2 regions of the Arthrobacter sp. R3-55 genome follow, and region 1 is predicted to be linked to the other one. Evidence: predicted binding sites of a transcription regulator. Region 1 holds the regulator's gene; the other holds the start of a gene.
The links. Region 1 encodes LexA, which represses DNA repair genes until DNA is damaged. Its sites were predicted from a motif close to TCGAACANNTGTTCGA; they were not measured.
Positions count from the first base shown of each region.

Region 1 (6,896 bases):
GAGTTCGGTCACGATGCGGTCGCGCTGGACCTTAATGTCCTCAACGTCGGCCATGAGGGCTTCGCGGTGGTTGAGCGCAGCCAGGGCGGTTGCCTGAGTGACAGCGGATAGGTGGTACGGGAGGCGGACCAGCCTGATGGCATCCGTGACCTCGGGAGCTGCAGCCATATAGCCCAGCCGGGCGCCGGCCAGGGCGAACGCTTTGCTCATGGTGCGGGAGACGATCAAACGCTCGCGTCCGGGCAGCAGCGTCAGCGCACTCGGAGTGTTGTCGTGCGCGAACTCGTGGTAGGCCTCATCGACGATCACGATGGCACGGCTCGCTTCGCCGGCCTCGTAAACGGCCTCGACGACGTCAAGGGTCAGCCCTGTACCTGTGGGGTTGTTGGGTGAGCACAGGAAAACAATGTTGGCGCCCGTATCCCGGACCTGCGCGGCGGCTGATTCTGCATCCAGTCCGTAATCCTCAGCCCTGATGCCGCTGACGTATTCCGTATCAGTGCCACTGGCAAGCAAGGGATACATGGAGTACGTGGGCGGGAATCCCAAGGCTTTTCGTCCGGGGCCGCCAAACGCCTGGAGGATCTGTTGCAGAACCTCATTGGATCCATTGGCCGCCCAGATGTTGTCCGGGGTGAGGTTGTGGCCGAGGTATTCGGCCAGGGACTCCCGAAGTTCCGTAAACTCCCGGTCCGGGTAGCGGTTGAGGCCGGTGGCGGCGGCAGCAACAGCTTCCGTGATGGCCGCCTGCACGTCGGCAGGGACGCCATGGGTGTTTTCGTTGACGTTGAGCAAAATGGGGACGTCAAGCTGCGGTGCGCCGTATGGGCTAAGTCCACGCAGGTTGGTCCGAAGGGGTAGTCGGTCTAGTCGCTCAAGCTGGTCACTCACCAAGACAGTTTAAGGGGCTGCCGGGACTGCCGACTAACTGTGACGCAGGGCGGCCGGCTCACATACCGACGGTACGAACTAATTTGCCGGCACGAACAGCTGCTGGCCGGGCTGGATACGGCCCCCACGGAGGTCGTTGAGCTGGATGATCTCAGCGATGACGTCGCGGGGATCCCGCTCAGGAGCAGCGGCGCCGGCAATGCCCCAGAGCGACTGTCCCGGCTGGACCGTCACGGTGATGGCGACGGGCGGCTGCAGTTGCGCCTGCGAATCCGAAGCTTTGGCAGGTGAGGTAATAAAGCCTGCAAGGCTCAGCAATGCGGCAACCAGCAGCATGGCCGGGATGCCGAAAAAGACCATCCGCCCCCGTCGGGTCAGGCGCAGGCGCGCCGGCGCCTGGGTGGTGCGGAAATCAGCGAACGTAGTGATTGCGGACATGAGCTGAGCCCTTCTGAGCTATTGCCGTGCGCCGGGTGCCGGTACATGGCTGCCAATTCTGTGTGTTCCCCTGCCCCGGCGCCGTCTGTTCGAACACCTCGTTCGAACATCCAACGCCTGGAGCAGATTTATAGAACACATATTCGAACCTTGCTATGACATTTTTAGCACTTATCAACGAACGGTGTCGAGACTCGCTAGAACAAATGTTTGATAAACGCCTGTGGCTGCCCTACGTTTGAGTGAAGAAACAGCACTGTTTCAGTGGAACAGGAGGGTCTGACATTTTTTTGCAGACCCTGACGTCCCCGGGGCACTCCGGGCGGAATGGAAAGGCATTGGCGAACATGGCAGCGAAAGCCACCGGCGGCGGGGCACCCCTGCGGAGCCAGCAGCCTCAAAAGAGTCCCAAGAGCCTGACCGTCCGGCAGAAGAAGATCCTGGAAACCATCCAGCGCTCGGTCAATGACAACGGCTATCCACCCAGCATGCGTGAGATTGGCGACACCGTTGGCCTGGCAAGCCTGTCCAGCGTCACGCATCAGCTTTCCCAGTTGGAGAAGCTTGGCTACCTCCGCAGGGACCCCAAGCGTCCGCGCGCCATGGAAGTCCTTATGCCGCTGACTTTGGATGGTGGACCCATTCCTGGAGTGGAAGCGCCCGCAACCCTCCGCAGCACCGGAGGCCTCGCCGTCACTGAGCTTGCCAGTGCCAGCGATACCGCCATGGTGCCGTTGGTTGGCCGGATCGCTGCCGGCGGACCCATCCTTGCCGACCAGACAGTGGAGGACGTCCTACCGCTGCCCCGGCAGCTTGTAGGGCACGGTGAGCTGTTCATGCTCAAGGTAGCCGGCGACTCCATGATCGACGCCGCGATCTGCGATGGTGACTGGGTAGTTGTCCGCAGGCAGAACGATGCCATCAATGGCGACATCGTTGCCGCCCTGCTGGACGACGAAGCAACCGTCAAGACCTTCAGGCAGCGCGACGGCCACACGTGGCTGCTACCCCAGAACACCCAGTACGAACCCATCCTCGGCGACCAAGCCACCATCATGGGCAAGGTTGTTTCGGTCCTGCGTTCCCTCTAGGAGGCCTTGGAGGACCCCAGCCGCTCCAGCACGCCCCGCACGACCTTCCTGTCCGTCGTCGCCCAGAATGGCGGCAGGGCGGCCCGCAGGAAGCCTCCATAGCGTTCGGTAGAGAGCCGGGAATCCAAAACCGCTACAACACCTTTGTCGCCCGTGGATCGAATGAGGCGACCTGCACCTTGGGCAAGACGGATGGCTGCATGGGTCGCTGAAACGGCCATGAATCCGTTTCCGCCCGATTGTGCCACTGCACGTGAGCGCGCAGTCATCAGGGGGTCATCCGGACGCGGGAAGGGAATGCGGTCGATGACCACCAGGCGGCACGAACCGCCCGGCACATCCACGCCTTGCCAGAGCGACATCGTTCCGAAAAGGCAGGTATCGGGTTCGTCGGCGAACTGTTTCACCAGGGCCGCCATAGTGGACTCACCCTGACAGAGAATGCTGACGTCCAGGCGCAGCCTCATGGCGTCCGCAGCTTCTTCGGCCGCACGTCGCGAGGAGAAAAGACACAATGCTCCCCCACCGGAGGCACGGATGAGGTCTTCCAACTCGTCCAGGGCCTCGGGCGAGGTTCCCCGGCCAGGCTTGGGCAGGTGCTTGGCCACGTAAAGCACGCCTTGCTTGGGGTAATCGAAGGGCGATCCGACGTCGATACCCGTCCAGCCGGGGGCCCCATCGCCAATCAGCCCCAGGCCACCTGCGGCCGGCTCAAATGCCGAGCCTATGGCCAGCGTGGCAGAGGTGAGCACCACCGTGTGGCCCGCAAACAAGCCCTCCCGCAAGCGGCCCGCAACGCTCAACGGAGCGATGTTGATAAGTGCAGGCGCAGTCTCGTCGGGTTGGGAATATCCCTGTTGGGGGTCAAAAGTGCTGTTCCGAGAGAACCACACGACTTCCCGGTTTTCCTTGGCTGCCAGCATGCGCTCACACAACTCCAGGATGAGCATGAGCCGTGAGCGCGCCAGTTGCCTGCCGCCGTCGACCGCGTTTGAGGAGTCCGTCTTGGAATCGGACAGCGCCGCTCGCGTGGCATCCCGCAACTGGTCCAGGCAATCGAGTTGTTCGTCATTGAGCCCACTGGGCAGAAGTCCGTTGGGCACACCCGCGATGGCCATATCCAGGCGATCGGCAGCAGCATTGAGGGCATCCACGGTGATGGCGGTGTGCTTGCGGGCACTTGAGGCCGCCGCGTGGACCATGGCAACGGACAGCTGCCCGGAGACCGCACCGGTCACACGGTCCTGCAGCTCGTGGGCCTCATCGACCACCACGACGTCGTACTCAGGCAGCACAGCCAAACCCTCGAAGGCGCTCACGGCCAGCATGGCGTGGTTGGTGACAACGACGTCGGCTTCACCTGCGCGCGACCTTGCCAGCTCGCTGAAGCACTCTTCCGCGAGGGGACACTTCTGCGCGCCGAGACACTCCATGGACGTCACGGAGACTTGTCTCCAAGCACGGTCAGTGACGCCGGGCATGAGCTCGTCACGGTCGCCGGTTTCGGTCTTTTCCGCCCACTCCCGGAGCCGGACCACTTCCTTGCCCAGCTGGGATTGAGGTCCTCCCATGGAGGCAGCAAAATGCGGGACACTGGTGTCCTCGCCCAAGGAAAACAGTTGCCCCTCGGACGGTTCCTCACTGGGGAAGCCGCCTTCAAGCTTTTGCCGGCAGACATAGTTTGCCCTGCCCTTGACCAGCGCAACCTTGACTGGCCGTTCAAGAGCGGGGTTGATGTTCTCCAGCAGCCGCGGTAAGTCGCGGCCCACAATCTGCGTTTGGAGAGCCAAGGTGGCGGTGGATACCAGAGTCGGTTTATCGCTGTCCATTGAATGTGCAATCAAGGGAATCAGGTACGCCAAAGACTTTCCTGTTCCCGTTCCCGCCTGGACCAGCAGGTGTTCGCCGGTTTCGATGGCCCTGGTGACATGTTTGGCCATTTCATGCTGACCGGCACGGCTTTGACCGCCCATGCCGGCAACAGCCCGGTCCAACAACTCGAGGGTGGTTTTCTCCCCCAACGACTCGACGGCGTCCGCCGCCACCTTCTCAACCATTGGTAATGAATGGCTCCAGTTCGGCTGCCAGTCCTTCGCGGACCATAACCACCACGCGCGTCCCGTTTTCCTCGTGTTCGAGGGTGAGGATCTCAGAGTCGGAACTGTGCAGTTTGCTGATCATTTCGCCACGGTCGTAGGGAATGAGCAGTTCCAAGCGCACGCCTGGACGGGGAATGGATTGGCTGATCTCTTCCAGCAACTCCGCGATGCCTTGGCCAGTGCGGGTGGAAACCACTGCGTGCCGGGGTTCCTTCTGCTTGAGGCGCTCCACCACGAAGGGATCCGCGACATCGACCTTGTTCAGGACGATGATCTCCGGCACCTTGCGGGCATCCACTTCCGTGAAGACAGCGCGGACAGCAGCGATCTGGCCTTCGGGGTCCGGATGTGAGGCATCCACGACGTGCAGGATCAGGTCGGCGTCCGCCACCTCTTCCAGCGTGGAACGGAAGGCCTCAATCAGCTGCGTGGGCAGTGAACGGACAAACCCCACAGTGTCCGCCAGCGTGTAACCGATGCCATCGGGCGTCTGCGCTTTACGAACGGTGGGATCCAGGGTGGCGAACAGGGCGTTCTCCACCAGGACCCCGGCGTCAGTAAGACGGTTCAGGAGGGAGGACTTGCCGGCGTTCGTGTAGCCGGCAATGGCAACAGAGGGAACTGCATTACGACGACGATTGGCACGTTTGGTCTCCCGTGCCGGCTTCATGGCTGCGATTTCACGCCGGAGCTTGGCCATCCGGGTGCGGATCCGGCGACGGTCCAGTTCGATCTTGGTTTCACCGGGACCACGCGAGCCCATGCCCGCCCCTGCGCCGCCCACCTGGCCACCGGCCTGGCGGGACATGGAGTCACCCCAACCACGAAGGCGCGGCAGCAGGTACTCAAGCTGGGCCAGCTCAACCTGAGCCTTGCCTTCACGGCTCTTGGCGTGCTGGGCGAAGATATCCAGGATCAATGTGGTCCGGTCGACAACCTTGACCTTGACGATGTCTTCAAGGCCGCGTCGCTGCGATGGAGCCAGCTCAGTGTCCACCACCACGGTGTCCGCACCGGTGGCAGCAACAATCTCCTTGAGTTCCTGGGCTTTGCCCGAACCGAGGAAGGTCCCGGGGTCCGGCTTCGTGCGCCGCTGCACCAGGCCGTCGAGGACTTCCGAACCGGCAGTCTCTGCCAGGGCAGCGAGCTCACGCAGCGAATTCTCTGCATCGGCCAGCGTGCCTTCGGTCCACAATCCTGCCAAGACGACGCGTTCAAGGCGCAGTTGCCGGTATTCGACCTCGGTGACATCTTCGAGTTCCGTTGACAAACCGGCAGTACGGCGCAGTGCACGGCGTTCGGCCAGGTCTTCCTGGTCGCCGTCGTAGATGCTGTGTTCCTGGTCCAGCGTGGAAATGGCCTGCGCCTTGCCGAAAACGCCAGTGGCGTCGTCGTCACCGGATGTCCGCGCGGGAGCATCCTTGGAAAGAATCCGGTCGATCACGGCCTGGATTTGTTCAGGACTCATGTCCTGGGCGTCGGAATCGGATCCGGAGTGCTTCTGGGTGGTCATGGTCTCCTTAGACTGTTCGGCTATTCCAGAATAGTGCTGTTTGCTGCTCGATGGGGCGCTATTCGCGCTGGGCTGACGGGCATCGGCCAAAGAGGGCCTCCTGTGCTGAACGGCCACCGGTAAAACGGGCGGCGGTTGCTGTGATCTGGCGGTTGGAATCCGCGGGGAGGTTCCTGGCGATCTCGAGATTGCACCGATCAGCTGATCTTCCGGACCGCGCCAAGAGCTGGCGGTTCGGATTGCGCGTCGGAAAGGTGTGATCTTCGATAAGTCCGTGGCCCTGGTGCGCCGACAGACTTTGCCGTGGAACCTGCCTGGCGGAAAGACCGTGTCCTGGCTCTATACCAAGGAACGGCCTGCATCGCGGGCGGTGCCGTGCTACGCCTGAAAGCTCAGGCGGATTTCGGCGGGAATACTCGAATTACTCGAAGATCAAGAACATGCATTCCACATTATCATCCGATGTCAAATCCCCCGTTGGCTGCGGCAGTTTCCCATGGCGCCGATAGCCAACTAATCTGGCAAATTATGGAGTCTGCACACTATTTCACCGCCCAGCCAGCCGGACCGTTCACCAGGAAGCCGCTGACGGTTGAACTCGCCGGGGCTACTCGCCAACTGCAGACCTCCACGGGCATCTTCAGCCCGGACGGAGTGGACAAGGGCACCGCGATTCTCTTCTCCGAAGTTCCGCCGCCGTCGCCGCAGGGAAACCTGCTGGACATCGGCTGCGGGTGGGGTCCCATCGCGCTAACGCTGGGACTCATGGCACCCCATGCCAAGGTGCACGCTGTGGACGTCAATGAACGGTGCGTCACGCTGACCAACGAGAATGCGGCAGCACTTGGCCTGGACAACGTCAGG
Region 1 covers NZ_CP096423.1:3,043,980-3,050,875, forward strand. Annotated here, with positions in the region: gene M1D51_RS14060 (histidinol-phosphate transaminase) at 1-891, opposite strand, end outside; gene M1D51_RS14065 (LysM peptidoglycan-binding domain-containing protein) at 970-1,329, opposite strand; gene lexA (transcriptional repressor LexA) at 1,677-2,420, shown strand; gene M1D51_RS14075 (ATP-dependent DNA helicase) at 2,417-4,477, opposite strand; gene hflX (GTPase HflX) at 4,470-6,032, opposite strand; gene M1D51_RS14085 (class I SAM-dependent methyltransferase) at 6,561-6,896, shown strand, end outside.

Region 2 (6,896 bases), 250 kb from region 1:
GCGAGTGTGCCGAGGCCCGAGGCAAGGACGTCGGCGTGATTGCGACAGCTGACGGTTGGAACCTCTACGTGGGCGGTAACGGTGGCGCCACTCCGGCGCACGCCCAGCTGCTGGCCAAGGACCTGGACGATGAAACCTTGCTCAAGTACATCGACCGCTACCTCATGTACTACATCCGCACCGCTGACCGCCTCCAGCGCACCGCGCGCTGGCAGGAGGAGCTGGACGGCGGCATCAAGCACGTCGAGGAAGTGGTGGTCAAGGACTCCCTGGGTATCGCCGAGGAGCTTGAAGCCGCCATGGCCAAACACATTGACACCTACGAGGACGAGTGGGCGGAGACCTTGAAGGACCCGGAGCGCCTCCGCCGTTTCCGTTCCTTCGTCAACGCGCCCAACCAGAAGGATGAATCCATTTCCTTCGTTCCGGAGCGTGGACAGATCCGCCCGGCCACCAACGAGGAAAAGGGCGGCGTGCTGATCGCCTCCACCATCCCGGTCCGCAGCCAAACCGTCGGCGTAGAAAACTAGGGGTCCACCATGCAGCTCACCATTGATCTCACCGACCGCGACGTCCTCGTAACGGGCTCGGCCAGGTCTGCCCGCCAAGCCATCCGGCGATACCAGGCTGCCGGCGCCAACGTGTACCGCCTGAGCACACCTGCAGGTGCGCCCGGTGACGGACCGCTCCCGGAGCGCCCCTTCCTGGTGGCAGTAGTGGACGACGGCGACGACGGCTGGCTGGCGTTGGTGGAACGCTGCCGCGAGGCCGGTGTTCCCGTGGCCTTTGAGCCTGCCCCGGGCGCCGAGGGCCACGTGACCTTGGTCGGAGGAGGTCCGGGGGCACTGGACCTCCTGACCGTTGGCGCCGTGGATGCCCTGCGCGATGCCGATGTTGTGTTCTATGACCGGTTGGCCCCGTACCAGGAGCTCGCCGATCTGACCTCTGCCGAACTGGTGGACGTGGGCAAGCAGCCGGGCCTTCACAAGGTGACCCAGCGCGACATCGAGAAGCTCATGGTGGAAGCTGCCCTGGCGGGCAAGAACGTGGTCCGGCTCAAGGGCGGCGATCCCTATGTGTTCGGCCGGGGCGGCGAGGAAGTGGCTGCCTGTGTTGCGGCCGGCGTACAGGTACGGGTTATTTCCGGTGTCACCAGCGCCATCTCCGTTCCCGCCGCAGCCGGAATCCCGGTGACGCACCGCGAAGTCAGCCACATGTTCACCGTAGTTTCCGGCCACGCCCCGTTGACCGAAAAGGAGCATACGCATCTAGCCGGCCTTGGCGGGACGATCGTGGTCCTCATGGGCATCGGCACCCTTCCCCAGCTGGCCTCAGGGTTGCGCCGGGCAGGGATGAACCCGGAAATGCCCATGGCAGTGGTGGAACGTGGATACCGCCCCGGGCAGCGCACCACCATTGCTGACCTGGGTACGATCGAAACAGCTGCCACCGGTTGCAGCAACCCGGCTGTGCTGGTTATTGGCGAAGTGGTCAAGGTGGCTGAAGCCAACCGCAACCATGCAGAAGCATCCGCCGAACTGAGCCGCCTCGCGGCTTCGCTCCTTGAAGCCTGAAGGTAAGAACACATGACTGTTGCACGCGCCATTGAAGTCCAGGACCCTAATGCCGTACCGGAAGTTTCCGAGGCCGCCGAAGCGCCTCTGGATGGATTCCGGATCGGCGTCACCTCGCACCGCCGTTCCCGTGACCTTATTGAGGCCCTGGAGCGCCGCGGTGCGAGCGTGTTGCACGCCCCCGCGCTGAAGATCGCCCCTGTCCAGGAAGACATGGTCCTCATCGAGGACACCCGCACCATCATTGCCGCGAAGCCGGACATCTGTATCGCCACCACCGCTTACGGCATGCGCCGTTGGTGCGAGGCCGCTGATTCTTTCGGGATCGGCGAGCAATTGCTGGAAACACTGTCCGCCTGCCGGATGTTCGTCCGGGGCCCCAAGGCCCGCGGTGCCGTGCGGGCGGCCGGACTTGCCGACGTCGGAATCAGCAGTGACGAAACCACGGCCACACTGGTTGACATGCTCCTGGCCGAGGGCGTGCGCGGCAAGACGGTGGCCGTGCAGCTGCATGGTTACACCGATGTGCGCCAGCTGGAACGGCTGCGCATGTCCGGTGCCACGGTCCTGACCGTCACCCCTTACCGGTGGGTGAAGCCCGACGGCGAGGACAAGCTCCCGCGCCTGATCGAGGCTGTGGTGGGCGGCAACCTCGATGTCCTGACGTTCACCAGCGCACCTGCCGTGGATGCGATGTGGAGCACAGCCCACGAAATGGGCCTTTACCGTCAGCTCATCGAAGCCTTGAAGGGCCCTGTGACGGTTGCCGCAGTGGGGCCTGTCACCGCACAACCATTGGTCGACGCCGGTCTGACGCCACTGATCCCTGACCGTTACCGCATGGGGGCGCTGATCCGTCTGGTCACCGAGCATTTGTCCCTCAACCATGTGCGCCGCTTGGAGACAAGGAGCGCCACCATTGAGCTTCGCGGGCGGTGCCTGCGGATCAACGGCGAGGTCATTGACTTGGCGCCCGCTCCCCTGTTGCTCCTGCGTGCCCTGCTCGGCGCGGGCGGGGCAGTGTTGTCCCGCGAGGCGCTCTCGGATCTGTTGGACCTCCGCGGCTCCGTGCATGCCCTGGACATGACGGTCAGCCGCCTGCGTTCCTCTCTCCCGGACGGCAAGCTCGTGGAAACAGTAGTGAAGCGCGGTTACCGGCTGCGGGCTTAGATTGCCTTGGCTGCCTCTGCTGCAGTGGTGACGTCCGCCCACCTCAGGCCGCCTTTACCAAGGGAAGTTCGTCCCAGTTGGTGGTGTACCGGGGGCTGAGCATGTCCCGTTTCATGGACCAGTCCGGTCCTCCCTTGATGCCGGCGTGCCCCAAACCGATGGAGCCGCGGCCATACCGTTTGCTGACTTGCTCCAGCAGTGGGCCGATGCCACGCTCCTCGTGCCGGTTCTCGAAGATCTCCAACGGTTTCTGGTTGCCGCTGGGCCTGAGATCCGTGACCATGATCCCGGCCTTGGCGTACCTGACGCCTTCCTGGATTCTGGGAACCAACGCGTGGGCGGCCTTGGTCAGCAGCACGGGATCCGAGGTGGGCATAGGCAGCTTGACGTTAACCGTGGGAAAGGACTTGTCGTTGGGATTATAGAACGAGGTGGCGGCAAACGCTGTGAGCAGCTTTGCTTGAAGATCGTGTTTGGCGAGCCTGGCACTTGCCATCTGGCCGTAGACGCTGAGCACCTGCCGCAGCTGCGCCGTCGTCGTGATCGGGGTGGAAAAGGAGCGCGAAAAGATCAACTGGTCACGCCCGATCCTTTCCTCTTCCATAGGGATGCAAGGGGTTCCCTGCAACTCCAGCACTGTGCGCATCATGACAATGGAGAACTTGTCCCGCAGGGCCACGGGGTCGGCCCTGACCAGGTCAAGGATGGAGAAGATCCCCATGGCGTTCAACCGTTTGGTCAGCCTGGTGGCTACACCCCAGATCTCAATCACCGACAGCCTTGCCATCAAGGCCTCCCGCTGGGCTTCAGGAACCGAGTCCCAACGGCATACGCCGTTGAAGGCCGGATTGTGTTTGGCCCATTTGTTGGCCAGCTTGGCGAGCGTCTTGGTGCGGGCAATCCCCACGCAGACCGGCACCCCCACGTGTCGCTGGCACGCAGTTTTGATGGTGCGCCCCAGTTCCAGCAGGTCCTCAGAGCGGCCCTTCACCCCGAGGAACGCCTCATCGATGGAGTAGACCTCCTGCCATGCTGAGTACCGGGCCAGGAGTTCCATCACGCGGGAGCTGATATCCCCGTAGAGCTCGTAGTTGCTTGAGAGGGCAATGAGCCCCCACTCCTTGGCCCGCGGAGCGAGTTTGAACCATGGGTCGCCCAGGCCGATTCCCAGCTTCTTCGCTTCCGGAGACCTGGTCACAGCACAGCCATCATTATTGGACAGCACTATCAGCGGCTTGCCCTCGAGGGAAGGGTTGAAAGCACGCTCCGCCGATGCGTAGAAACAGTTGATATCCACGTGGGCAATCTCCTGCATCCGATGCATGGGTGCTGGTTTGGACATGGTTCTCCTCCGTTCGGGCATAGCACGCGCGCCGCCGTTCCGGAGCAGGACACGCCGCGCATTCGAATATATATTCGAATACCTTTACTGTACCGCCAGGCCCCGACAAGAAGACGGCGGTCAAGAACCTGCCGCTTCCTGGGTCGAAGAACTTAGCTGCCGATATTGGCTCTCAAATGTTTCCTGGTTCGTGGGAAGCGACCCTAGCGCGGCACCACGATGCCATCGGCTCCGCAGTGGAGCACAAGGTTGCCACTTCCCTCCGTCAGTATGCAGTCCTTGGGGTCGAAGACCTCTATGGCGGACAGCCACGGGACAGTTCGTTGCCAGAGCCCCCACGATTTTTGTGAATAAACGGAATAGGCCTGGGGTCGAAACCTGATTGTTCGATGACGACACTTTCGCCGCTGCCAGCCGCCACTTGGGTGTAGGTTGCCGCCACGGCGGCTAGCCCCATGCCCGCAGAATACAAACCTCGAACCGGGCCGCCGTTACATCGTCGCCTGGCAAGCGTTTCCGCACCCCGCCATCCGATCACGCTTCTGACGCCATTGTGGCGACGCGGCCCGCGGCACCAACGAGGAACCGGACTATCTGTTCAGCTTTTATTGCGCACGTTGCCGTACTTCGTGGTGGGCGCCCTTCAGCGTCGACGGGCCCTGGAGACGAGCCCGCAACGCGGATAGACCGGCGGGCCGGGTGCAGCGAGGGCAAGGAGCAGCAGCCTCAGCCCGACAGTTGCTGTCTGGTGAAAAATAGAATCCATATGACTTTGATTGTGCAGTTGCTTGTGTTAACTTCCTCATCCGAGGCAGCAAAGGTTTGCCATCATTTATGGCCTGGGGGAAGTCAATGCAGTCAAGGATGGAAAGCCCGGGGAACGGACGCTTGACCTGGCCGCAGCTTAAGACAGCCAACGGCGAAGCGATTCTGAGCTATTCCGCATGAAAGTCGGATTGCGCGGACAGCTCGGACTATTCACGGTTCTTTTTGCCGGTGGCATGTGGATGTCCAAGATCGCCCAACCCCTCTATTTTGAACAACTTGGCGCGCTGGTCGCATTCGGCATCGGGTATGCCGTCATGGCAGTCGTAGGAGGATTCTCTTTTGCTTGGGGCGCGTTCGCAGATCGCTTTGGTGGCCTCAATTCTGTTCGTTTGGGGACGCTGATCTACGGTATCGGAATCGCTGGTCGACTTTTTACCGACGTCGTCCCTGTCGTTGTCTTCTCGGCAATTGCCGGGGCAGGCGCTTCGCTGGTCCTCGTGGCCATCAGGCCTTGGGTCCGTGCCACTGCAACTGATGATGAGATACCGAAGATTGTTGGAGCCAGGAATCTGGGCAATCAGACCGGCATCCTCTTGGGCACTGTGGGCGCCGGCTCGGTCTTCGCGCTGGCGGCAACGCAGCTGGACGGAGCAAGGACTGCATTGCTGACCGCGCCTGCGCTGATTGCCGCCGCGTTTGTCTGGGTTCTCATTTCCCCTCAGCCGCCTGTGCGTCCCCGTGTGGAAGAAGAGCCTCGACAGGCCGATTCCACACTTGATCGCCGGCGATACACGGCGATCGCGGCCAAGTTGGCTGTCATAGGAGCAGTCTCCGGCTTCTATGTCAGCTTGGTTGCACCGTACCTGCCTCTGATTCTGACCAACGGTGGAGCCACAGCGGCTCAGGCAGCATTGATTATGGCGTTCATGAGCCTCGCCCAGATCGGAGCCACGTGGCTCTTTTCACGCCACAGCAAGGGGACCAAACCCTTCGGACTTTTCACAGTCGCCGAAGTTTTTACTGGACTCATTACGACGGCGGCCGCCCTCGCCTTGGGGTTTGGTGTTCTGTGGATCGCGATTATTTTCATTGTGCGCGCCGCATTCGTATCCCTTGCCGTTGCGGCAGAAGAAACCATCCAGTACGCCGTGATCCCTGCGAAGGCCACAGGATTCATCTTCGGGATTTCGCAGACCGCCTTCCTGGTTGGTGATGCCCTCGGTGGAGTCATGGGGGCTCCGCTCTGGATCGGTATAGGCCCGGAAGGACTACTCGTCACTGCAGGCGTCATCACACTGGTTAACGCCGGACTACTTCCGCTCTTACTTGGAGGAGTACGAACAGAACCCATGGTGAAGGTGGCGTAGTGGCCGGCGTCGAGACTGTATTTAAGGAAGATCATCGGCCCTCAAATACGCCCATCCCCTGGTCTGGATCCAAAGGAGCGCTCCAAGGCAGAGACGAGGACAGCTGGCACCAGCCGGTCCAACAAATCCACAGGCCTGGCATCCCGCAGTGCCGGACAGCCGGTGACCATCCAGGCCGAAAAGTAGTTGTGCGGAATCCTCAGTTCCATGGCATGCGCAAACAGGCGCAGCACCACGGGGTGCAAGGACAAGTCTTCACGGAACTGAAAACCCGGACAGTACGTGCCATCTGCAGAAAACACCCGTACCAGTTGTTGCATCACAGGTTCAGGATCCTCATGTAATTGGGCGAGCCGACCACGGACTCTTTCCAGATCCGGCAAGCCGAATTCGGCGCCCATCCGTTCCCAGAGTTCGCTGGGAACGGGCCCTTGCAAACCGGCCCCGCTCAGATGTGGTGCAGGCATGTGGTGGCAACTCCCCAGATGGTGAGTTCGGAAAGCGCCGGGACGCGAATGTCCGGATACTTGGGATTGTCGGCCTGGAGGATCACTCCAGAGGGCGTGATCCGGAGCCTCTTGATGGTGAGTTCACCATCAAGGACGGCCACGACGACGGACCCGTCCTTTGGTTGCAGCGCGCGGTTAACGATCAATTCATCGCCATCACTGATCC
Region 2 covers NZ_CP096423.1:3,291,550-3,298,445, forward strand. Annotated here, with positions in the region: gene nirB (nitrite reductase large subunit NirB) at 1-530, shown strand, start outside; gene cobA (uroporphyrinogen-III C-methyltransferase) at 540-1,574, shown strand; gene M1D51_RS15110 (uroporphyrinogen-III synthase) at 1,587-2,744, shown strand; gene M1D51_RS15115 (Y-family DNA polymerase) at 2,788-4,086, opposite strand; gene M1D51_RS15120 (MFS transporter) at 5,031-6,221, shown strand; gene M1D51_RS15125 (hypothetical protein) at 6,263-6,688, opposite strand; gene M1D51_RS15130 (LexA family protein) at 6,670-6,896, opposite strand, start outside.
Region 2: a site for LexA is predicted at 4,149-4,164, ahead of M1D51_RS15115 (Y-family DNA polymerase). Genes of this name have one in related genera too.